4 linked regions of the Prosthecobacter debontii genome follow. The main gene of each other region encodes a partner of the protein of the gene in region 2 in a complex. Links are inferred from orthologs where the notes say so. Each region holds a gene or a part of one and is shown on either strand. Other genes may lie near its edges.

What was found.
Region 1: the proteins of accD (region 2) and B5D61_RS22625 are in contact, whole or in part, in a solved structure (PDB 8UXZ), measured with the Escherichia coli proteins. The link is inferred for Prosthecobacter debontii from one-to-one orthologs.
Region 3: the proteins of accD (region 2) and accB are in contact, whole or in part, in a solved structure (PDB 8UXZ), measured with the Escherichia coli proteins. The link is inferred for Prosthecobacter debontii from one-to-one orthologs.
Region 4: the proteins of accD (region 2) and accC are in contact, whole or in part, in a solved structure (PDB 8UXZ), measured with the Escherichia coli proteins. The link is inferred for Prosthecobacter debontii from one-to-one orthologs.

The regions. Positions count from the first base shown.
Region 1 is NZ_FUYE01000021.1:103,945-111,129, forward strand. Bases 2,824-5,676 are described here. They hold B5D61_RS22625 (acetyl-CoA carboxylase carboxyltransferase subunit alpha), read left to right. Parts: upstream 2,824-3,696; coding sequence 3,697-4,656; downstream 4,657-5,676. Other genes in these bases: B5D61_RS22620 (LysM peptidoglycan-binding domain-containing protein), read left to right, coding at 2,824-3,681; B5D61_RS22630 (sugar phosphate isomerase/epimerase family protein), read left to right, coding at 4,803-5,676. Also shown: B5D61_RS22605 (TrkH family potassium uptake protein), read left to right, coding at 1-1,389; B5D61_RS22610 (potassium channel family protein), read left to right, coding at 1,413-2,108; B5D61_RS22615 (hypothetical protein), read left to right, coding at 2,259-2,747; more of B5D61_RS22620, read left to right, coding at 2,764-2,823; more of B5D61_RS22630, read left to right, coding at 5,677-5,768; B5D61_RS22635 (DNA-directed RNA polymerase subunit omega), read left to right, coding at 5,872-6,081; SsrA-binding protein SmpB, read left to right, coding at 6,127-6,588; B5D61_RS22645 (secondary thiamine-phosphate synthase enzyme YjbQ), read right to left, coding at 6,627-7,049. UniProt on the Escherichia coli protein: Component of the acetyl coenzyme A carboxylase (ACC) complex. First, biotin carboxylase catalyzes the carboxylation of biotin on its carrier protein (BCCP) and then the CO(2) group is transferred by the carboxyltransferase to acetyl-CoA to form malonyl-CoA.
Region 2 is NZ_FUYE01000002.1:331,485-339,787, forward strand. The notes cover bases 53-2,912. They hold accD (acetyl-CoA carboxylase, carboxyltransferase subunit beta), read left to right. Parts: upstream 53-986; coding sequence 987-1,838; downstream 1,839-2,912. Other genes in these bases: B5D61_RS03710 (ComFC family protein), read left to right, coding at 53-852; B5D61_RS03720 (hypothetical protein), read left to right, coding at 2,012-2,912. In the rest of the region: more of B5D61_RS03710, read left to right, coding at 49-52; more of B5D61_RS03720, read left to right, coding at 2,913-3,058; B5D61_RS03725 (MFS transporter), read right to left, coding at 3,087-4,367; B5D61_RS03730 (Gfo/Idh/MocA family protein), read right to left, coding at 4,373-5,632; B5D61_RS03735 (Gfo/Idh/MocA family protein), read right to left, coding at 5,667-6,713; B5D61_RS03740 (LLM class flavin-dependent oxidoreductase), read right to left, coding at 6,718-7,869; B5D61_RS03745 (FAD/NAD(P)-binding protein), read left to right, coding at 8,119-8,303.
Region 3 is NZ_FUYE01000003.1:20,110-23,005, reverse strand. It holds accB (acetyl-CoA carboxylase biotin carboxyl carrier protein), read left to right. Parts: upstream 1-1,129; coding sequence 1,130-1,663; downstream 1,664-2,896. Other genes in the region: accC (acetyl-CoA carboxylase biotin carboxylase subunit), read left to right, coding at 1,771-2,896; B5D61_RS04890 (pseudouridine synthase), read left to right, coding at 1-1,050. UniProt on the Escherichia coli protein: This protein is a component of the acetyl coenzyme A carboxylase complex; first, biotin carboxylase catalyzes the carboxylation of the carrier protein and then the transcarboxylase transfers the carboxyl group to form malonyl-CoA.
Region 4 is NZ_FUYE01000003.1:17,068-21,988, reverse strand. Bases 1-2,934 are described here. They hold accC (acetyl-CoA carboxylase biotin carboxylase subunit), read left to right. Parts: upstream 1-753; coding sequence 754-2,115; downstream 2,116-2,934. Other genes in these bases: B5D61_RS04875 (Ig-like domain-containing protein), read right to left, coding at 2,249-2,934; accB (acetyl-CoA carboxylase biotin carboxyl carrier protein), read left to right, coding at 113-646; B5D61_RS04890 (pseudouridine synthase), read left to right, coding at 1-33. Also shown: more of B5D61_RS04875, read right to left, coding at 2,935-4,615. UniProt on the Escherichia coli protein: This protein is a component of the acetyl coenzyme A carboxylase complex; first, biotin carboxylase catalyzes the carboxylation of the carrier protein and then the transcarboxylase transfers the carboxyl group to form malonyl-CoA.

The sequences.
Region 1 (7,185 bases), on a different replicon or contig from region 2:
AGCTTGAGAGCTTTGAAGCATCAAGCCCGATTGACGGCATTGAGAATCCGGCCTGGATGGCTTTTGATCGGAAGCTTTGCTCTCATCATCGGCATTGGCACATTGCTTTTAAAGCTCCCGCGCGCCATTGCTGCAGGGGAGCATTTCTCTTGGCTGGATGCCCTGTTCACCAGCACGAGTACCGTCTGTGTCACGGGTTTGGCCGTGGAAAATACAGCCCACTTTTTCACACCCACGGGGCAGATCATCCTTTTAGCTCTGATCCAAATAGGGGGCTTGGGCATCATGACGATCACGTTCTATCTCAGCACGATGTTGTTTCATGGCATGTCCATGTATGATCGCCAGTGTTTGGGGGAGATGATTTCCGAGAAGCATCTGGCCCATGTGTCTCACGCTTTACGGTTCATCATTCTCTTCACACTTAGTTCGGAGTTGCTCGGTGCTGTTTGGATCTATGGAGCCTTACCCAGCGATCATGGCGTCACTGAGCGGGCCTTCCAGGCCGTGTTCCACTCCATTTCGGCCTTTTGTAACGCGGGCTTTTCTACCTTGCCCGATGGTTTGGCGGATTCTTGGGTGCGGGGAAATGTCTCGCTCCAGGCTTGCATCTCTCTGCTGATCATCCTGGGAGGGATGGGCTCGCTCGTCATTCGTGACTTGCTGTTATGGTTCCAAGCGCGCTTCCAGAGACTGCAAAATCCTGCGAGCCCCAGAGTGAGGCTGCGTGTTCATACCCGTCTCGTTTTGACCGTGACTCTCATCCTGCTGGTCGGCGGTGCGCTAGCGATGGGCGTCAGCGAATACCTGCTCTTTAAAGGCCAAGAAAATGGTGGGCGTTGGATCACCGCTTGGTTCTTTTCGGCGACAGCTCGCACAGCGGGTTTTAATACCGTGGACATGGGCGGTATTGGGCCGGTAACAGCACAGATTTTAATTTTGCTGATGCTGATCGGAGGTTCTCCTGGCGGCACTGCTGGAGGGATGAGAACAACGGTCTTTGCGGTCGCAGCTTTGCACCTCTGGAATCAACTGCGCATGTTCCCGCAGTTGATTCTCTTCCGGCGTCGTTTGCCAGATATGCTAGGACCGAGGGCGCTCGTGGTTCTGGTTTTGACGACCGCATGGCTCTTCGTCAATCTGGCGATCTTACGTCAACTCGAACCCCGAGTGGAAGGGGCCAGTTTGATCTTCGAGTTGGTCAGTGCTTTTGCCACTGTGGGGCTGAGTTTGAATCTGACACCTGAGCTAAGTGATGGGGCTAAAGGCTTGCTTATCGTGAATATGTTCGTCGGGCGTATCGGCCTCATGACTTTGCTGACCTCCCTCGTTCCGGCGACCCGGCGTCGCCCGCTGCAATACCCCACCGAGGATATTCTCCTTCTCTAAACGACTTCAACCCGCTTGTTATCATGCGCTTCTGCATCATCGGTCTCGGCACTTTCGGTACCCATCTGGCCCGCCATCTCATTCGGGATGGGCATGAGGTCATTGGCGTGGATAATGATCCAGCTCACATCGAGGCGATGAAGGACGAGGTGGAATTCCTTCTCACCGCAGATTGTTCCGACATTAACGTTTTCAAAGACATTCCTGTCTCGGATTGCGATGCGATCATCTTGGCGGTGGGCAAGGACTTTGAAGCCGCGCTTTCCATTGCGGCAAATGTCCAACAGGTCGGAGCAAAGCGGATCATCAGCCGCATCATCAATCCTCTGCATGCACGCTTGCTGAAGCTGCTGAAGATCGATGAACTGCTCATCCCTGAGGCCATGGCGGCTGCATGGCTGGCGCGAACCTTGAAGACCCCCGATGTGCGCAATAGCTTGGCTGTCGGAAAGGGGCATGAAATTGCCGAGGTCAAGGTGCCGGTTGGATTGATCGGTAAGACCCTCCAAGAGGCAGGGCTGCGGTCACGATACGACCTGAATCTGGTGACGGTGCTGCGGCATAAACCCATCTCGGGATTCACAGGGTCCGCGCCTGTGGTGGACAAGATTATCGGCGTGCCTGATCCCACCCGTATTTTCGAGGAGGGGGATATATTGCTGCTCTTCGGTACGGAAAAAAATCTCCGCAGGCTATTGGACGATCATTGTGAGGAATAATCGGCAACCTCGCGGTCGCCTTAGCACAAGTGAACAGGTTTTCTGTCAGAAAATGAGAAATCATTCGCCCTGAACGGGTTGTGCTTTATGCTGACCAATCCCCCAATGCATTCGGAGTATGACATCCAATACGCCCTGGAGAATACTCAGGTGCTGCATGAGCCTGACCGGCGCATCGACACCTTTGGCACGACCCAGTTTGAGTTCCAGCTCGTGTCCGAGCTGATGGACAGCGTCAATACGTCGCGGATTCGACAAGGGAAGATCACGGCTGAGAAGCCAATGATTTTGCGCCCGGATCCCGCTGCGACGGCGGATTTTGATTTTGACGGGTTTGGCCCCCAAGGCGCTGCGTTTGGCGAGTTTTTGAAAGAAAACCTGCATCGCCTGGCCATTCTGAAATATGGCTTCAGATTTAAAATGGACGATATGACTGAAGATGTCGTCCATGAACCGATGGAAGCGGTTTGCGGCAAATTGATGGAGGATATTCGGATTTCTGGTAATCCCATGCGGGCAGTGATTGCTGGCGTGGACGATGCCTGGGAGATCTGCCTCTTGAAATTCACGGTGGAAATGATCGAGAAGTCCCAGAAGATTAACCTTTTCGACTTTAAGCGGCGCGGTCTTCTCGACTGATCGCCGCCCCCCACCTATGGCCAAGGCGCAACTCAAAGTATTGCTCTTTCTCATCGTCCTGGGAATCACCCTGGGTAGCATGGCGGCGGCCTACTATATTTATGACAAGATCTTAAAGCCGGATCGTCGGATCCGTGACGAAATCGCCACGATCAAAAAGAGCGATTTACCGCGTATCGATCCTGGGGCCAAGCGTTTCGATGCGGCAGTCGATTTGATTCGTGAAGGCAAAATTGAGGCGGGGCGGGATGGTTTGTTTAAGTTGATCCAGCAGTTCCCGGATTCGCCGACTTGTGTCGAAGCGAAGCGCATCATCGGTGATATTAACATGGATCAGCTTTTTTCAGCGGAGTCCAAGGCCGGGAAAAAGGATTATATCGTGCAGCCAGGAGACTCTCTGGCCTTGATCGCAACCAAGCAGGGGACGACCATTGACATGCTGATCCGTCTGAACGGCCTTATGGGCACCGTGCTTCAGCCGGGCGATCACCTCACCATTCTACCGCTGAATTTCAGCATTAAGGTGGACGTCTCCGATAAAACGGTGGCCCTCTTTCGTAAAGCGGGGGAAAAGGAGTTCTTTTTTAAGGAGTATAAAGCCCTCGACATCCGTCTGCCCTCCGCAGTGCGAATTCCTGCGGACATGGAGATTAAAGGAAAATCCGCTGTCGCTGATGGAAAACCTGTGTTGTCCACGGATCCGCGTTATTCAGAAGCTGAAAAGTGGTTGCCCGCCAGCCGCACCGGGGTGGTTTTACGCACTCTTCCGGTGGTCAAGGCACCCTCTGTGCCATCCCCTACACCAGGACACCCTGCATCTGCAGTGCCTGAGCTGGAGGTCGCGCCTGAATCTGGAGTCTTCCTCGCCCGCGAGGACCTGGAGGAAATGTTTGCTCTGGTGTATAACGGCTCCAAGCTTTATTTCGTCCGTTAATCTTATCCTTGTCTCATGAAACACGTCCTGGAATTCGAAAAGCCTGTCATCAAACTCCGCGAAGAGATTGAGGAGGCCAAAAAGAAGCTCGCCACCAAACCGAGCGATAAACTGGCTGCTCAGATCGCCGACATGGAAAAGAAAGCGGAATCCATGCTGCGGGATATTCACAACAACCTCAACCCCTGGCAGCGCGTGCAAATCTCTCGTCACACGAATCGTCCCTTTATGCTGGACTATGTGAAGCATTGCTGTGAAGACTTTACCGAATTGCACGGGGATCGCCACATTGGTGACGACCACGCCATGCCTGCGGGTTTTGCGACTTGGGGCGGCCGTAGAGTCGTCGTGATCGGTCACCAAAAAGGCCGAGATACGAAGGAAAACCTGCTGCGCAACTTTGGCAGCGCTCATCCGGAAGGCTATCGTAAGGCGCTGCGCCTCATGCGCATGGCGGAGAAATTTGGTCTGCCCATCGTCACTCTGATCGATACCCCAGGAGCCTTCCCAGGCATCGGGGCGGAAGAGCGTAACATTGCTGAAGCCATCGCCTTTAACCTGCGTGAGATGATGACCCTGCGCACACCCGTCGTGGCCGTGGTGATTGGGGAAGGGGGGTCGGGTGGGGCCTTGGGTATCGGCATCGCCGACCGCGTGCTGATGATGGAAAACGCCTACTACAGCGTTATCAGCCCTGAAGGATGCGCCGCCATTTTGTGGAAGCATCGTGAACATGCTCCCGAAGCGGCAGCTGCTCTGAAACTCAGTGCTCAGGATCTTTCCAAATTGGGCATCATTGATGGTGTCGTGCCTGAGCCTGCAGGCGGAGCACACAATGACCACTACGTGGCAGCGATGGCCCTGAAAGATGCCGTGCTGAATGCCATTGCCGACTTGGAAAAACTTTCAGTCAGCGAGTTGCTCGAAGCGCGGTATCAGAAATTCCGCGCTCTGGGCAAATACACGGAGAACTGAGGCAGCCGAAGTCCCTGTTTCAATTGGGCTCTGCATGAAAAGTGCAGGGCCTTTTTTGTGCCGGAAATGGGGTGGAATGTGGGCTGTAAAACGAAAGAGATTGCCAGAACTCTTCGTCTCGGTTGAACTGGCACTTCCCAAAAACCATGACTACCCCATCCCCCACACGCCGTCATTTCCTCCAGATGGTTTCCGCTGCCTTCGCCGCTTCCGCCGCCGGAGTCCGCGCTGCTGATGCCGAGCCGCTTTTCAAGATCTCTCTGGCGGAGTGGTCCCTGAACAAAGGCATGTTCAAGCGTGAAGGTGCTGAGCCTCTGGAGCACCTGGACTTCTGCAAAATCGCTCGCAGCCTGGGCATTGATGGCGTGGAGTATGTGAACCAGATGTTTGCCGATAAGGCCCAAGACAAAGCCTATCTGGATGAAATGAAAAAGCGCCAGGAAGGTGAAGGCGTGAAAGGCCTGCTCATCATGGTGGACCGTGAAGGCAATCTCGGTGATCCCGATGATGCGAAGCGCGCCAAGACCGTGGAAAACCACCTCAAGTGGCTGGACGCCGCCGCTCATTTGGGCTGCCACAGCATCCGGGTCAATGCCGCTAGCGATCCGAAGCTGAGCTATGACGAGCAGATGAAGCACGCCGCGGCAGGTCTGCATGCTCTTTGTGTTGAAGGTGACAAGCGGGGTCTCTACGTCGTGGTCGAGAACCATGGCGGCCTGTCCAGCAACGGTTTGTGGCTGACTGGCGTCATGAAAATGGCAGATCATGCCCGCGTGGGCATCCTGCCAGATCTGGGCAACTTCTACACGGACCGAAATAAAGGCGAACTGTATAACCCTTACAAAGGAGTTCGCGAATTCATGCCATGGGTGAAGCAGGCCGTCAGTGCCAAGGCCTATGACTGGGATACCGGAGCTGGAAAATTCTACACCGAAGACCGCCGCGAAGGCCGCGAGATGACGCTGGATTATCAGCGACTCATCGAAATCGTCGTCAAAGCAGGCTACAAAGGCTACATCGGCATCGAATACGAAGGCTCGAAGCATACGGAAATCGAGGGGATCAAGCGCACCAAGCAAGCCTTGGAGGAAATCCGCAGCCTATTGGCCTGAAGTTAAGAGGGCTAAAATTCCCGCTTGCCAGACCGCGAACCTCTCCTACAGTCAGCCTCCCCTCTGTATTCAAACAGGGTGGGAGGCCAAACCGCATTCCCTGATGAAAGCCGAACTCGTCGAACAAGCCGCCCTTATTGTCAAAGACCCACCGATCCTGATCAACATGGTATCGAAGCGGGTAAAGCAACTGACGTCCGGACGTGCCCCTCTGGTGGACCGTCGTCCAGGCATGCGTGAGGCCGATGTCGCCTTGCTGGAGATCATCCAAGGCAAGATCAAGGTTGAGCAGTTCAACCCATCCGAACTTTAATCTTTCAATTCCGTCGGCAGGGAAACACCTAGCCGTCACCCGGCTATGTCCGACGAAATTGCCACCAATCGCAAAGCGCTCCGGGATTTTCACATCCTTGAGCGCTACGAAGCGGGGGTGGAACTCCGAGGCACGGAGGTCAAATCAATCCGCCTCGGTAAGCTGAACATCAGTGACGCCTTTGCGCGAGTCGAGCGTGGCCAAGTCTGGCTCTACAACATGGATGTGCAGATCTATGAAAAGGCCAGCTTCAGCCAGCATGAACCTCGACGCACCCGACGTCTCCTCCTGCATAAGCGGGAGATCTTAAAGCTGTTCGTCCAGACCGATCAAAAGGGCCTAGCCCTGCCTGTCCTGAGGGCCTATTGGAAAGGCTCGCACGTGAAGGTCGAGATCGGAGTCGGTAAAGGCAAAACCAAGGGCGACCAGCGCGAGGACCTGAAGGAGAAGGCGGTGAAACGCGAGGTGCAAAAGGTCGTCTCCAGCTTCAACCGTAAACACGGTTAAAGAGCCTCAATCTGAGCGCCCATAGGTGGAATGAAGGGTTACTTTTCTCCCACCACGCTGATTACAATGCTGCGTGTGTGAGGATCTCGTCGGTGTTCGAAGAGAAAGATACCTTGCCAAGTGCCGAGAGTCAGCCTGCCGTTCATGACAGGAACCACCTCGCTTGTGCGCGTCAGGACCATGCGCAGGTGGCTGGGCATGTCATCGGGGCCTTCATAGGTGTGCACGAAGTAGGGCGTATCTTCAGGGACAAGATGGTCAAAGAAGCTGTGCAAGTCGGTGCGTGCTGAGGGATCGGCGTTCTCATAGATCACCAATGAGCAACTCGTATGCTGCACGAACACTGTGGCTGTTCCTGTGCGAATGCCGCTGTTTTGAATGATCCGCTGGCATTCCTCCGTGATCTGATAGGTGCCTTTGCCTCGGGTGTGGATACGAAAGGATTCGGCGTGTGCGGACATGTTAGGAAAACTGCTTTAGACAAAGGAAAGCCGCCGTGATGAGCAATGCATCACGACGGCTTTCGCATGTTGAATTAGATCACTCGATTCGGCTTACTTAGTGCCTTGGGCTTTGAGATCGTTGTATTTCTCATAG
Region 2 (8,303 bases):
ACCTTTTGCCGTTGTCACTTCCCACGCTTCATCCCATCATTCACCGCCATGCGCGATCAAGGGTCTGGTTTCTCGCAAGCTTCAAGTCTTTGGCATCGGGTTTCTCAAGGCTTCCTCGATGCCTTGTATCCCCGGGTCTGCCGTCATTGCGATGAACTTCTGCCCGCACAAGCGCCCCGGCGGGGATTGGCGGCATGGATCTGCCCATCCTGCCAAGACGAACTCACCCCCATCGAGCCTCCCTATTGCTCCGTCTGCGGCGAGCCTTTCGCCGGTCCCGCGACCAGCGTTTTCCGCTGCTCCAACTGCCAGGGTCGTCGCATCGCTTTCGACTTCGCCTGCTCTGGCTTTAAAGCGGAGGGGCCGCTACGGGAGATGATTCACAGCTTCAAATATGGGAAGGATCTTTCCCTGCGTGCCGCCCTGGTGGATGTACTTCAACACGCCCTCACCGACCCCCGATTGGCCGATGAAGACCTCCTTCAATGGCTGCTCGTGCCCGTGCCCCTGCACTGGACACGACAAGTGAAACGGGGATTCAACCAAAGTTGGGAGCTTTGCCGCTTACTGTCCAAAAGCACTCACATCCCGACCGCCCAAATCCTGAGGCGTCGCGTCATGACTCGCACTCAAACACGGCTGGAGCGGCACCGACGCCTTGCCAATCTCCGGAAAGCGTTTTCGCTACGCCGTTCGCTTCCCTGGTTCAGACTGCCCGACCTTCGCGGGCGAAAAATTTTTCTGGTGGATGACGTCTTAACGACCGGCGCCACGGCTCATGAGTGTGCAAAAATCCTGAAGCGAGAGGGAGGGGCTGAAAAAGTGGTGGTGATTACCGCAGCCCGTGGTTAGTATCGGCCCCACGCCCGGCAACCTGCCGGTCGCCCTTCCGGTCTGCGGGATGTCTCCGCCGACCTTCCCGCGGTAGCCATCCGGGGAGGGAAGGACGTCCGAATGGTAAAGGGATGGACCGACAACAAACGATCATGGGATTTTTCAAAAAGCGCTCTGTTAACGAATTTGGTGAAAAGAAGCAGGACATGCCCGAAGGGCTGTGGACGAAATGCCCATCCTGTGGAGAGAGTCTCTTCGAGCAAACCCTAGCCAAAAACCTGCGTGTCTGTACCAACTGTGGTTACCACTTCACCATCAGCAGTGGAGAGCGTATCACCAGCCTCGTCGATGAAGGGACTTTCGAAGAAATGGACCTCCAACTCGACTCCGTGGATGCCCTGGGCTTCAAAGGATACGTGGACAAGGTGAAAGCCTACCAAAACAAGACCGGTCTTAAAGAAGCCGTCGTCACAGGACGGGCTAACATTGAAGGCATCCCCGTATTGCTCGCCATCATGGATTTCCGCTTCCTCGGTGCCAGCATGGGGAGTGTGGTGGGCGAAAAGATCACTCGTGCCATTGAAACCGCGACTGCCGAAGGCAAACCTGTCCTCGTCTTCTCCGCCTCCGGTGGGGCTCGTATGCACGAGGGCATTCTCAGCCTGATGCAGATGGCGAAGACCAGCGGAGCGCTGGCACGCCATGCCGAAGCCCGTCTGCCCTACTTCTCCATCCTCACGCATCCAACGACCGGCGGCGTCACCGCCAGCTTTGCGACCCTGGGTGACGTCATCATTGCCGAGCCGAAGTGCATGATCGGCTTCGCAGGCCCTCGTGTGGTGAAGGAAACCACCCACGCTGATCTGCCACCAGGCTTCCAGACGGCAGAATTCATGATGCAGCACGGCCTCGTGGACATGATCATCGAACGCAAAGACATGCGCTCGAAGATCGCGGGTCTGCTCCGCTATGTGACCAAGACCACAGCTCCTGCAGCAGCCTAATCCGCTTCTTTCTCGGACTATTCGATCCACCGTGGACATGCCAATGGCAGCCCCCGGTGGATTTTTTCTGTCCCACAATGTCATTGCGGATTAGCGGAAAGGGTGAAACGCCTTGAATAACTGGCATTCGGAAACAGTTTAAAAACGATTCCCGTTGATGTCCTATGACTCTGATGAATCGCTCCCTTCTCCTCATCACTCTGGCAGGAACAATGGCTTCCGCTCATGCCGAGGTTGTCGTTGATATCGAAGCCTTCGGCAAAAGCCTCGGGGGGTGGCTGGCACGTAAAGGCAAGGCTGCCGAGTATGAAATGTCTGAAGCGGACTATCGCACCTACCAGCCAGAGGTTTCCCCCTCTCCTGATGGTGGCATCTTCGTCTCGGTGCGTATCGACCACTGCCGCGGCTTCTTCGCTTCCGATGACCATGCCAGCCTGGAGTTAAGCTTTGCCCCAAATGGTGACCTCGTCTCAGCCCAAAGCAGCCTTGCCCTACAGGGACGCACCATCACCAGCGAACTCATCAAGGGGGGCGCCTCTGCCACCACCTCGGTAGCCGCTCCCCAGATTGATCGCGCGGTCAAGGTGGGCACAGACTTGGTGGCTGATCTGTCTTCCAAACTCCTGCGAGAAAAGGTCGTGGAACCTGGACGAGTGTCCTTCCCTGCGGCAATCCGGCATAACTACAATCTGCTGTATCAAGCCGTGAAGTATCAGACCAAACCCGAGGTGACCGCTACGACTTCGACTCCTCCAGCCGGAAGCCCTGCCACTGCGACTACGCCCGCTAACAATACACCGCCTCCTGCGGCGACGAATCCGGCGCAACCCAACTCCACTGCACCGCCCCCACCTGCGTCTACACCACCATCACCTCCAACAACGAGCCCCCCTAACGGCAATGAGGCCGCAGCTCCGAATAAGGATCACCTCGTGCCCACCAACAAAGCCGCCAAGGACGACCCTGCCAAATCTCCCCCTGCGGCCCCCAAACCGCCTCCAGCACCCGCTTCGACAGCACCGACGACGACGGATGCAGCCACGGGTAAAACCATTCCCCTGCCAGACATCAAAGCCTACAATCCCAGCGGTGCCCCCAGCACGCCGCTGCCGGCGTCTACCGCCTCAAAATCGGAGAAAGAAAAGTCTCTCCTCATGGAACACGGTGGCGAAATGCTGAAGCTAGCCCGCGACGTGGTAAAGACCACCGCAGCCCAATAAGCAGCCCCTCAGTCGGTTCACATGATCCTCACTCAGGGAGGTCCTGTCCCTTGGTCTCTGGGAGAAAGGCCAAGAACACCAAGCCGAACAGGAACAACCCACCTAGATAGGTGATGGCAAGCCTGAGATCGAAAGTGGACTTCATATAGGCTGACAACCAGATCAGCACAGGTGCCGCCAGAATACGGCCCGTGTTGAAACAGAATCCCGCTCCGGTTGCGCGCAGGTGGGTGGGAAACAGCTCGGGAAAATAGACCGCATAACCCGCATGGATTCCCTGTGCGAAAAAGCCAAACAGCGGCAGCAGGCAGAGCAATAAGCCATAGCTCATCAAGTAAGAAGGCAGCCAGCAGATGATCGGTGTCATGATCAGAGCCGCGAGATGCATGATGGCAAAGGTTCGCCGACGTCCCCAGCGCGCACTGAGGGGGCCGAAAGCCAACATGCCTAGCCCCGCACCAGCCGTCTGAATGAAACCGAAGGCCACCTTGGATTTACTCGCCACGTCCGGGTCACCCAAGCGTTTGAGTAAGTCTGCCGCGATATCTTGCCCTGCCACGACCACGCCCCAAAAAGTGGCGAGACCCACCATGGCCAAGAGAGCGCCAAAGATCGCACGGGAGCGCCACAGAGGCGTGCCTAACAATTCACTGAAACTCCCCATGCGTTCAGCCTTGGTCTCCTTCGCCTGTTTCCAGGACTCTGGTTCTTTGATGCTGATGCGCACCCACAACACGAGAAGAGCCGGCACCACACCGATCAAATACGCGGTGCGCCATTGCGTCCCCACCATCAGCCCTGCGGCTGCGGCCAGCCAGAGCCCTGCCACACTCGTCGCATGAAAGATACCACTGGCACGTTCACGCGCCTGCTTAGGAAAGACCTCCGCCACCAAGGCTGCCCCTACGGCCCACTCGCCACCAACACCCATTGCCACCAGAAAACGCAACACCCCAACCTGCCAGACCTCGGTCGCAAACGCTGTTAACCCTGAAAAAAGAGAATAACAAAGGATGGTCATAGCCATCACCGGATTTCTCCCCCATCGATCCGCCAGTGAGCTGAAGATCCAGCCACCGAGCGTTCCACCGATCAAGAAGATCCCCAGGAATCGCTCTCCCCACAGTTTGACAACAGGGTCTGCAGCCTCAACTCGTAGCAACTCAGGCAGCATGTCCGCCCGAGTAATGTTGTAAAGCTGACCTTCAAACGCATCGAAGATCCAGCCCAGAGAAGCGACAATAAGCACCAGCCACTGATAACGAGTGACGCCTGCATACCATTTGGTGGAAGGAGATTCGGCCCTCATATTTATCAGATCGGCAGAGTCGTGCCTGGAATCGCCACAGGATACCATCCATCAGCATCTGGCTTCACGGGCGGTTCGGTCTGCCAAGTGAGGTCATCGGGCACCAGGATTTCTTGGGAGTTCAGCGCTTGTGCCCAGGTGATGACTTGCCCCGTGTAACTCGCCATTCGCCCCATGACACCCATCAGGGTGCTGTGAGCAGCGTATTCGGCATCAATCCGCACCTTGCCCGTGCGGATGTTTTCAAAGAAGGCATCGTGCTCCAGTTGATACGGGTCTTCCTTGGTGCGACTACGCTTCCCGCCAGGAGGCTGACCATTGATGCTGAATTTTCCTCCGTTGCCCAGGTCTGCCACTCCTTTGGTGCCATGAAAATGTTCACTCACATCGCGTGCGCATTTGCCGCCGATCTGGCAGCACTGGCTGAGAATACGCATGCCGTTTTCATACTCAAATTCAACCGTGTGATGATCGAAGATGGTGCCGTTCTCGCGCGCTTTGCGCACCTCACGCCCTCCGTGCCCCACGGCTTTGATCGGCATTTTGCCCTGCATCACCCAGTTGGCTACATCCAGATTATGGCAGTGCTGCTCGAGGATGTGGTCACCACTCATCCAAGTGAAGAAATACCAGTTACGAATCTGGTAATGCAGTTCACTTTCCCCCGGTTCACGAGGGAAGCCTGGGCGAGAGGTGCCATTCCAATAAACACGACCATGAACGAGATCACCGATTTCACCGTTGTGAATGCGCTGGATCACATCCATGTAACCCGGATCATAACGACGCTGAAATCCCACACAGACATTCAGCTTCTTTTCCTTGGCAACCTGTGCTGCAGCTAAGACACGCCGAACACCCGCCGCATCTGTGGCGACAGGCTTTTCCATGAAGACATGTTTACCCGCCTTGATCGCCTGCTCAAATAAGAAAGGCCGTGGCCCCGGTGGCGTCGTGATCAAGACCACATCCGCCAAATCAAAGGCTTTCTTGTAGTCTTGAAAATCGGTAAAGACTTGGTCGGGCGACACATCAATCTGCCCCTCATGCTTTTGTTTCAAGATGTCCAAGGCGGCTTGAGCCTTCCCCTCCAGGGGGTCCACTAAGGCCACCAGCTTGACAGTCGAACCTGCACTGAGGGCCTGATTACAAGCCCCTGTTCCCCGGCCGCCACAGCCGATCAGAGCGATTTTAATATCTCCATCCGAAGGAGCCGCAAAGGCATGAGTCGCTGCTGAAACAGCAGCGACAGAAGCAGACGTCATGAAACTACGGCGCGTTGTCATACTTTAGGTTGGGTTAAAACTTCAACAACTCACCGACAGGAAGCGGTTGCTTTTGGCGAATGGATTCCTCGGCAACCAGGCATAGCCCAGCCGACCACAAACCGTCTTGCCCGGTCGCGATCGGAGCTTTGCCTGTGCGGACCATTTCCACACATTGAGCGATCTCCTCTCGGAGCTCGAAGACCTCTCCACTGTGCTTTTCGATTTTCACTTCCTCCAGATTTTCGCCGTCGAACACTTTGAGGAAATAACTCGGCTCCAGGGTCCGATCCAAGGCTCCACTCCAGCCAGCCCACAGAGCTCCTTTCGTGCCACTGACTTTGACCGTCTGATGATGCTCAAAAGCAGCGAGCGTCTGGGAAACCACTGCATAACTGCCGTTGGCATACTTGAACATGGCACTGAAGTTATCGAAGAGTTCGGGCCGCGAAGGATCGCGTGAATTGCCATAAGCATACAGCTCCACGGGATCGCCGCTGCCTTCAAGATACCAGCGAGCCAGATCAAAAAAGTGGATTGGTTCCTCCAAGACCCAACTCCCCACTCGACTCTGATCATAGCGCCAGCCGCTAGCGCCCAGCCGATAAGGCTTCCGCAATAATTCGACGAGCACATACTGGGGATCCCCAATGGTGCCACGCTCAATGATCTTCTTGATCTCCCCCCATTGAGAAGAAAGCCGGAGTTCATGTCCTACCGCCAGATGCACGCCATACTCACGAGCAGCAGCCACGATCGCTTTACAGTCTTCCAAAGTGATGGCCATGGGCTTTTCCAAAAGCACATGTTTGCCTCGGCTCATCGCCGCGACCGCGATCTCCCGATGCGTGTAACTCGGAGTCACAATATCGAGAATATCAAAGTCTATTTGAGCGATCATCTCGACTGCGTCCGCGAAGATCTGAGCTTCGGGGTAAAGCGACTGAGCCTCAATCCGCGAAGCCTCGGAGGGAGCGGTGATCGCAACGATCTTGGTGTCGGGGTTACCAGCAATGGACTGAGCATGAAGCTTCCCCCAGGCACCGAAACCTGCGAGGGCAAAACGAACAGGGGCAGACATAAAATCAATGACGGGGAGCCGTGGTAAGAGGAGTCGCAGGGTTCGAAACCCGCCGACTTTGGACTTCATTCAGCCGACAAGTCGGCAGTTTTGGCAAGACATATCGGGCAAAAAGATCGCACTCATCCAGGTGAGGATAACCGCTCAAGATGAAGGCACGCATGCCCATGTCCATGTAGCGGTTGAGCTTCGCCAAGACCTGATCGGGATCTCCTACAATGGCGCTTCCGCAGCCGCTGCGCGCGAGCCCGATGCCTGACCAGACATGATCCTCAATGAAAAGATCTTTGCTCTTCGAGCGAAGCTCATCTTGCCTCAAAACCCCTGCACTCTGGCTATCCATGGATCGATTTTTGATCTCTTGGCCTTTCTCTAAATCGAGTTTTGAAATCAGTTTATCCGCCGCTGCACGAGCCTCAGCTTCCGTCTCGCGAACGATGACATGAATGCGTAACCCAAAATCCAGGGTGCGCCCGTAGGAGGCCGCTTTTTCAGACATACCCCGCATCGTCTCCGCCAACCGATCTTCGGTCTCTGGCCACATCAAGAAAACATCACAATGTTTGGCACATAGATCCTGAGCGATGGGTGAAATACCCCCAAAGTAAAGCAGCGGCCCGCCGTTCTGTTGATAGGGCTTAGCCGCTTCGCAGTTCGGCAGGGAAAACTGATAGTGCGCACCTTTCCACTCGAACGGTCCATCCGTCGTCCAGAGCTTTTGCAGGATTTGAATGATTTCGCTGCTGCGCGCATAGCGCACTTCATTGCTCTCCTTTTGCCCTGGCATGTCGGAGGAAATGATGTTCAGGCAGAGGCGCCCCTGAGCTATGTGATCCACGGTGGCAATCGCTCTTGCCAGCATGGGCGGCCAAACTTCCCCCATCCGCAGGGCTACGAGTTGATTGATCTGCCGTGTTTGAGGTGCCATGGCCGCTGCAAAGGTGAGCGCATCCTGCCCTACAATCCATCCTGACGGCAGGAGGATGTTTTGGAAGCCATGCTCGTCGGCGCGCTTCACGAGACTCCCGCAATGCTCATAATTGCTGCGCAAGCGACCGTCAGGCACACCCAAATACTCGTAATCGTCTCCGCATAAAGCCGAGAACCAAGCGATCTCAGCCCGGCGTTCAGGAGTGCGTATGACTGGTGGATTCATGGTGATTGAAGCGACAGAGAGTGAGGATTAACGGATGATACAGCTTTTTATTGCAATATTGGAATAAAGAGGAGCAAAAGCGTCTTTGTCCATCCACCTTAGCACAAGCTGCCACGATGTTTGACGACGCGATTTCGGGCAGTATAACCAAGCTGCATTCGTTCATTGCGATTATTTATTCCAATATTGCAATATGTGACTAGACTGCACGTGTTAACAAGCACAAATTCCAGTTAACGCGTAAAACACATGAGCACGCCTTCACGCATTCATCACGTGGCCATCATTGGCGGCGGCTTCAGCGGTGTCATGACGGCGGTTAATCTGGCTCGCTTGGCCAAGGAACCCATGCGCCTCACCCTGATCCAAGCTGGCGCTCTCGGCCGGGGCGTGGCTTACAGCACCACACGCCCTGAACATCTGTTAAATGTAGC
Region 3 (2,896 bases), on a different replicon or contig from region 2:
CGAAGTGATGAGAAAGATCGCATGACGATCTACTCCTTGCTGCCCAAGCAATTTCAGTCCCTCCACCATGTGGGACGTCTGGACAAAGACAGTGAAGGTCTGCTGCTGATGACCAATCGCGGCGAGCTCTCCCACCGACTCATCCACCCCAGCATGGGAGCCGAGAAGGAATATGAGGTGATCGTGGATAAGGCCATGGACCAAGCCACCATGGCTAAGCTGGTCAAAGGTATGCTGACCGAAGAAGGTCATGCCAAGGCTGAGCGTGCATGGATGATCACTGAGTATCGTGCTCATGTGGTCCTGAAGCAGGGTCTGAAACGACAAATCCGCCTGATGTTTTATCAATTGGGCTTCGAAGTCGAGCGTCTGACCCGCACCCGCATCGGTTGGCTGGAGCTTAAGAATTTGCAAAAAGGCGGCTGGAAGCAGCTCACCGAGACCGAGGTTCAACGCTTCTTTTCTAAAGAAGGGGCCACAGGTCGCGCACCGCGTGCTGAGAAGCCTCGTGTAGCCAGCGCTGAAAAGCCGACTCGCCCCCAAGATGACGAGGGTGAGGCGTCTTTTACTGCTCGTCGCCCACGACTGAGTTCCAAGCCTGACCATGAACGCGGGCGTGGCCGTAGCGAGCGGGCTAAACCGAGCCGCAGTGACGACGAAGAGCGTCGTCCGAGATCAAGCGGACGTGGCCGACCGAGCCGCGGTGACGATGAAGAGCGTCGTCCGAGATCAAGCGGACGTGGCCGACCGAGCCGCGGTGACGATGAAGAGCGTCGTCCGAGATCAAGCGGACGTGGCCGACCGAGCCGCGGTGACGATGAAGAGCGTCGTCCAAGAACCAGCGGCCGTAGGCCTGCTCGTGGTGACGACGAGGAACGCCCTAGAGCCGGTGGCGCACGTGCTCGCTTTGCCAAAAGCGAAGGTGGTCCACGTGGCCGCTCTGGCAGTGGAAAATCAAGTTCCGGTCGGGCGGATTCGGCAGGTCGAGGACCTCGGGCTGGAGGAAATACCCGCCCGCCTGCAAAAAAAGGCCCACGTCGTCGTCCGTAAAACACGGATTCTCTTTATTCTTGCCACGCGAGTGAGAGGGGCTAACCTCATCACCGCCAATCGCACTCACATCCCATTAATGGACGACACAAAATCAAACGACAAGGAGGCCACAGCTTTGGACCTGAAGCAGATCAAACAGATCGTGGCCCTGATGGCCGAGAACGATCTCACGTATTTCAATTTCGAAACCCAAGGATCGAAAGTGGAGCTGCGCCGCGGCTCTGACTTCCAGGCGGCTAAAGAGCTGCTGAAAAATCTGCCGATGGCTTCTGCCGCCGCCCCGATGGCCTTGGCGGCTCCAGTCGCCGCCGCTCCGGTGCCTGTAGCAGGTGCTGCCCCCGCCGCTTCAGCTCCTGCTGCTTCGGAGCCTGCCGGTCCGACGATCAACAGCCCGATGGTGGGTACTTTCTACCGCTCCGCTGCTCCTGGTGAGAAGCCTTTCGCCAACATCGGTGACTCAGTGGATGAAAACAGCAATGTCTGCATCATTGAAGCCATGAAGGTGATGAATGAAATCAAAGCCGAGATGCGTGGCACCATTGCCCGCATTCTGGTGGAGGATGGCAAGCCCGTGCAATACGGTCAGCCCCTGTTTGAGCTGAAGGTCTAAGACAACCTGTGAGCTTACTCTTGACTGCTTGAGCCACTTGATGGTCAGGCAGTCAGGGCGTCAATCGTCTCAATTAAGCACCCTCTCTCTTTCCCTCCCGCACCCGCATGTTCCGCAAAGTCCTCGTCGCCAACCGTGGTGAGATCGCCGTCCGCATCATTCGCGCCTGTAAAGAACTTGATGTTAAAACCGTCGCTGTGTATTCCGAGGCAGATGTGGATTCCATGCACGTCCACTTGGCCGATGAAGCCATCTGTATTGGGCCTGGTCCCAGCACGGAAAGCTATCTGAAAATCAGCCGTATCATCAGCGCCGCTGAGATCGCTAACGTGGATGCTATCCACCCTGGTTATGGCTTCCTGTCTGAAAAGGCCGAGTTCGCCGACGTGTGCGAACAGTGCAAAATCAAGTTCATTGGGCCTAGCTCCCGCGTGATCTCCATGATGGGGGACAAGAACGTGGCTCGTGCCACCGCCCGTGCGGCGGGTGTGCCAGTGACTCCAGGCTCTGAAGGTCTCATCACTTCCGAAGAGGAAGCCATCGAGTGGGCACGTAAAATTGGTTATCCTGTGATCATCAAGGCCAGCGCCGGTGGCGGTGGTCGTGGCATGCGTCCGGTGCTCAATGAAGCGACTTTGATTTCCAGTTTCCAAGCTGCTTCTTTGGAAGCTCTGAAGTGCTTCGGTGACGGCTCCATGTACATGGAAAAGCTCGTCGAGAAGCCTCACCACATTGAGTTCCAGGTGGTGGCGGATAGCCATGGCAACGTGGTCCATTTGGGTGAGCGCGACTGTTCCATGCAGCGCCGCAACCAGAAGATCATTGAGGAATGTCCCAGCCCGAAAATGTCCGACAGCCTGCGTAAGCGTATGGGCGACGCCACCGTGAAGATCTGCAAAGAGATCGGTTACGAAAACTGTGGCACCATCGAATACCTCGTGGATAACAAGGGTGAAGATTTCTACTTCATGGAGATGAATACCCGTATCCAGGTTGAGCACCCGATCACGGAAGAAGTTTATGGTTGTGACCTCATCAAGGAGCAGATCCGCATCGCTGCAGGCCTGCCTCTAAGTGAACACGTGTTGAATGCAACCGCACGCGGTCACTCCATCGAGTGCCGTATCAATGCTGAAGACCCGTCCCGTAACTTTGCCCCCAGCCCAGGCCGCATCAATCTGTGGTATACCTCCGGTGGTCGTGGCGTGCGCGTAGACACGCACGTCTATTCCG
Region 4 (4,921 bases), on a different replicon or contig from region 2:
CCTGCAAAAAAAGGCCCACGTCGTCGTCCGTAAAACACGGATTCTCTTTATTCTTGCCACGCGAGTGAGAGGGGCTAACCTCATCACCGCCAATCGCACTCACATCCCATTAATGGACGACACAAAATCAAACGACAAGGAGGCCACAGCTTTGGACCTGAAGCAGATCAAACAGATCGTGGCCCTGATGGCCGAGAACGATCTCACGTATTTCAATTTCGAAACCCAAGGATCGAAAGTGGAGCTGCGCCGCGGCTCTGACTTCCAGGCGGCTAAAGAGCTGCTGAAAAATCTGCCGATGGCTTCTGCCGCCGCCCCGATGGCCTTGGCGGCTCCAGTCGCCGCCGCTCCGGTGCCTGTAGCAGGTGCTGCCCCCGCCGCTTCAGCTCCTGCTGCTTCGGAGCCTGCCGGTCCGACGATCAACAGCCCGATGGTGGGTACTTTCTACCGCTCCGCTGCTCCTGGTGAGAAGCCTTTCGCCAACATCGGTGACTCAGTGGATGAAAACAGCAATGTCTGCATCATTGAAGCCATGAAGGTGATGAATGAAATCAAAGCCGAGATGCGTGGCACCATTGCCCGCATTCTGGTGGAGGATGGCAAGCCCGTGCAATACGGTCAGCCCCTGTTTGAGCTGAAGGTCTAAGACAACCTGTGAGCTTACTCTTGACTGCTTGAGCCACTTGATGGTCAGGCAGTCAGGGCGTCAATCGTCTCAATTAAGCACCCTCTCTCTTTCCCTCCCGCACCCGCATGTTCCGCAAAGTCCTCGTCGCCAACCGTGGTGAGATCGCCGTCCGCATCATTCGCGCCTGTAAAGAACTTGATGTTAAAACCGTCGCTGTGTATTCCGAGGCAGATGTGGATTCCATGCACGTCCACTTGGCCGATGAAGCCATCTGTATTGGGCCTGGTCCCAGCACGGAAAGCTATCTGAAAATCAGCCGTATCATCAGCGCCGCTGAGATCGCTAACGTGGATGCTATCCACCCTGGTTATGGCTTCCTGTCTGAAAAGGCCGAGTTCGCCGACGTGTGCGAACAGTGCAAAATCAAGTTCATTGGGCCTAGCTCCCGCGTGATCTCCATGATGGGGGACAAGAACGTGGCTCGTGCCACCGCCCGTGCGGCGGGTGTGCCAGTGACTCCAGGCTCTGAAGGTCTCATCACTTCCGAAGAGGAAGCCATCGAGTGGGCACGTAAAATTGGTTATCCTGTGATCATCAAGGCCAGCGCCGGTGGCGGTGGTCGTGGCATGCGTCCGGTGCTCAATGAAGCGACTTTGATTTCCAGTTTCCAAGCTGCTTCTTTGGAAGCTCTGAAGTGCTTCGGTGACGGCTCCATGTACATGGAAAAGCTCGTCGAGAAGCCTCACCACATTGAGTTCCAGGTGGTGGCGGATAGCCATGGCAACGTGGTCCATTTGGGTGAGCGCGACTGTTCCATGCAGCGCCGCAACCAGAAGATCATTGAGGAATGTCCCAGCCCGAAAATGTCCGACAGCCTGCGTAAGCGTATGGGCGACGCCACCGTGAAGATCTGCAAAGAGATCGGTTACGAAAACTGTGGCACCATCGAATACCTCGTGGATAACAAGGGTGAAGATTTCTACTTCATGGAGATGAATACCCGTATCCAGGTTGAGCACCCGATCACGGAAGAAGTTTATGGTTGTGACCTCATCAAGGAGCAGATCCGCATCGCTGCAGGCCTGCCTCTAAGTGAACACGTGTTGAATGCAACCGCACGCGGTCACTCCATCGAGTGCCGTATCAATGCTGAAGACCCGTCCCGTAACTTTGCCCCCAGCCCAGGCCGCATCAATCTGTGGTATACCTCCGGTGGTCGTGGCGTGCGCGTAGACACGCACGTCTATTCCGGTTACGAAGTGCCTCCTTACTATGATTCGATGATCGCCAAGCTCATCGTCACGGGGGCTACGCGAGACATCGCGATTCGTCGCATGCGCCGTGCTTTGGGTGAGTTCGTGGTGGAGGGCATCAAGACCACGATCCCTCTCCAGAGCAAAGTGCTGACCACCAGTGACTTTCAAAACGGCCAGTATGACATCACCTGGGTGGAGAACTTCCTCCGCCAGGAAGGGATGAAAGGGTAAGATGGGCGTGTTAACGATTGTTTGTTCAAGACGTTAACGTTCACAGCAAAGTATTCAAAAAAACGGCGCAGCCCGCTAGGACTGCGCCGTTTGGTTTATGCAGGAATTAACGAATTGTTGGAGTGTCGAAGATTCAGTTAGGTTCGAAGCCACTTTCAGAAAGGGTGACAGTGCCAGTGTGAGTGAAGCCCTGGAATAGGGCGCTGCCATATTTTTGCCGCTGAGTGATCACCCCTCGAAAGCTCCTCTTTAGCCCAGTACCTGGGTCTACAAACCTACCTGAGAATGCCCCAGTGCTTGGTGATATCTTGATCTGCACATTTCCCGGATTTGGACCCGTGGCGACCAATTTATTGTTCGTGGCCCAGATGAAGGTGGCAGAAATCGGGGAACTCAGGTTACCATCTGTGATAGTCACCTTCACTTGACCATTGCTATTGTCCACCTGGAAGACACGAGTTCCAGTGACAGGTTTTCCATAGCGAGACCCTGTTAGATCCACGTCGGCAGTAAAACCAGAAGCATACAAGCCCGATCTCTGAGGGGGCTTGTACCACCGTAGAGTGCTACTGGCCGTCAGGCTGCCGTTGCCTGCCGTGGCAGGATTTTCCAAGGTGACTAGGCCACCCAAGCTGCCACGTTCGCTGAAATTGGCTGGATAGATGCCATTGTAGAGAGGGAAGGTGCCGTCTGCCGCGAGATAAGCTGAGGTGGTAAATGGGCGATTGTCACTCAGTCTGGCAGATACGCGGACCCCTCCGGTCTTGCCTATACTGAAGACCATGTAACCGTTGCCTAACGGCACATTGGGGCCGACGGCGGGATTCAGCACAGCATTGTAGCGGCCGTAGTGTGCAGTCTGGTTAGACTTGATGTTATAGGGGCAGCGTTTCGCTACAGTAGTCGAACTGAAATTATCCACCAGGATCGTGCCTTCCACTGCTCCACGGAAAGGATTGAGATGGAGGCTGATGTTGACTGGCGTAAGCTTGGATCGATTGACATTAACGACCGAATTGCCGGAAGGGTCAAAGGCACCTTTAAAACGATATCTCAGGCCGCCAAGTTGAAGCACGCCGGTGTAAGAGCTGCGTTTGTTGACCTTCAATGTAAGAACACCCGTGTTGCGATTCGTCGGAGTCGTGTTGGAGACAAGACCGTTGTAGATACCGGTGGTGGCTTGGTAGTAGTCCTGGACGTAAACAGTGGCTGTATCACTGAACTCACCATCTGTGATGGTATAGGTGAAGGAATCTGTCCCCCGATAATTACGTCCCGGCGTGTAAACCAACGTGTTGTCGGGACCCGTCGTCACAGTGCCGCTCGTGCCCTGGGTGAATTCTGAGATGGTGAGGGGATCGCCCTCCGCATCGGTGTCGTTGTCCAGCACTGCGACGGAGGTGGCGTTTCCTTGGGGATACATGAAGTCATCCGATGCCACAGGCGCTGTGTTAGGAGTGTTGGGTGGCACTGCCTCTGTAGTGAAAGTGGCATCGCTGCCACGGCTGGTGCCAGCGTTGTTGGTGGCGACGATGCGGAAGTGGTAGAGTGTGTTGGGCGTCAGACCACTGATCGGACCTGGAACTGCCACCGGGCTGTCACCCGCGACGAGGGGAGCGGGGAGCGTGCTGCTACTGTAGGCGGTAGATTTGCCATACTCGAAATAATAGACGGTTAAAGACTGGTTGGGATCGACTGTCCCGTTCAAGGTCGCACTGGTGGTGGTGATGTTCGTGGCCGTGGTGGTGACCGCCTCAGGTGCTTCAGTAGCTGGTAGTGGGAGTGTGTCCACAATGATAGTTACCGTTTCAGTGATCGTCCCAAGGAGGTCATCCACTAAGGCCTGCACAGTATAAGTGGTGCCTGCAAGGAGATCATTCAGATTGACGTCCAGACTGGTTAGACCGGCCACGTCGGTGATCACCTCCGTGTTCACATTTCCGTTTTCATCCTCGTAAACGACAGTCACCGTGCCCGTAAAAAGTTCTGGTAACTCAATGTTCAACTCTGCTGACTCCGTTCCTACCTCCACCGCCACTAGGTCGAGGAGTGGGTCGCCATCGAGTGGCAGAGTTTCAAGAACCGCATCTGCGGTATTGTAGACTGTACCCAAAAGGCCCGTAGCCACTGCGCGGACAGTGTAGGCGGTATCCGGGACAAGGCCTGTGACTTGGATAGGCAGCGTAAGGTCGACCAAGTTGAGTGCATTGACGTTGAGCTTAACGACTTCATTCGTTGTGCCTTCCTCATCGGTGTAGATCAGTTTGACCGTGCCAATAAAGAGAGACGGAAGTTCGACCTTCACCTCGGCTGAATCTGGACCCACATCAACGATGACGAGATCATCAAGCGTTGGATCTGCATGTGCAGGTGGTGGTGACGCTAGTGCGATTAAACTTAATAAGAAAGCGAACAAATATTTCAGTGTGTAAGACTGAACAAGCCCTTGAAGGCAAGGGCTACCATCGACCGAGAGAGGGTCATTTTGAAGTGTTTTCATGATAGGCGAGGGGTAATGTGAATGACAGTACCTAAGCGATCCTGTGATTGTCCTTCGCTTGATGATGTCTGAGTAGACTCACTCAAGATTTTATAATTGTTTTATCCATCAAAATGATCGTATATCACATGATCGCTCCTAAATTGATGGGGATATCATCCGCAAAACCTACAAGCGAGGGGTCATTTCTCCGGCCTATCGTAAGCGACGCGAAATGCAGCGATTCCGAAAGCGGCTTGGTTATGTCCGTTTTCAAGGAGCGGATACCGACGAGAAGAGAGCGACATGACGCTCTTGATAGAAGGC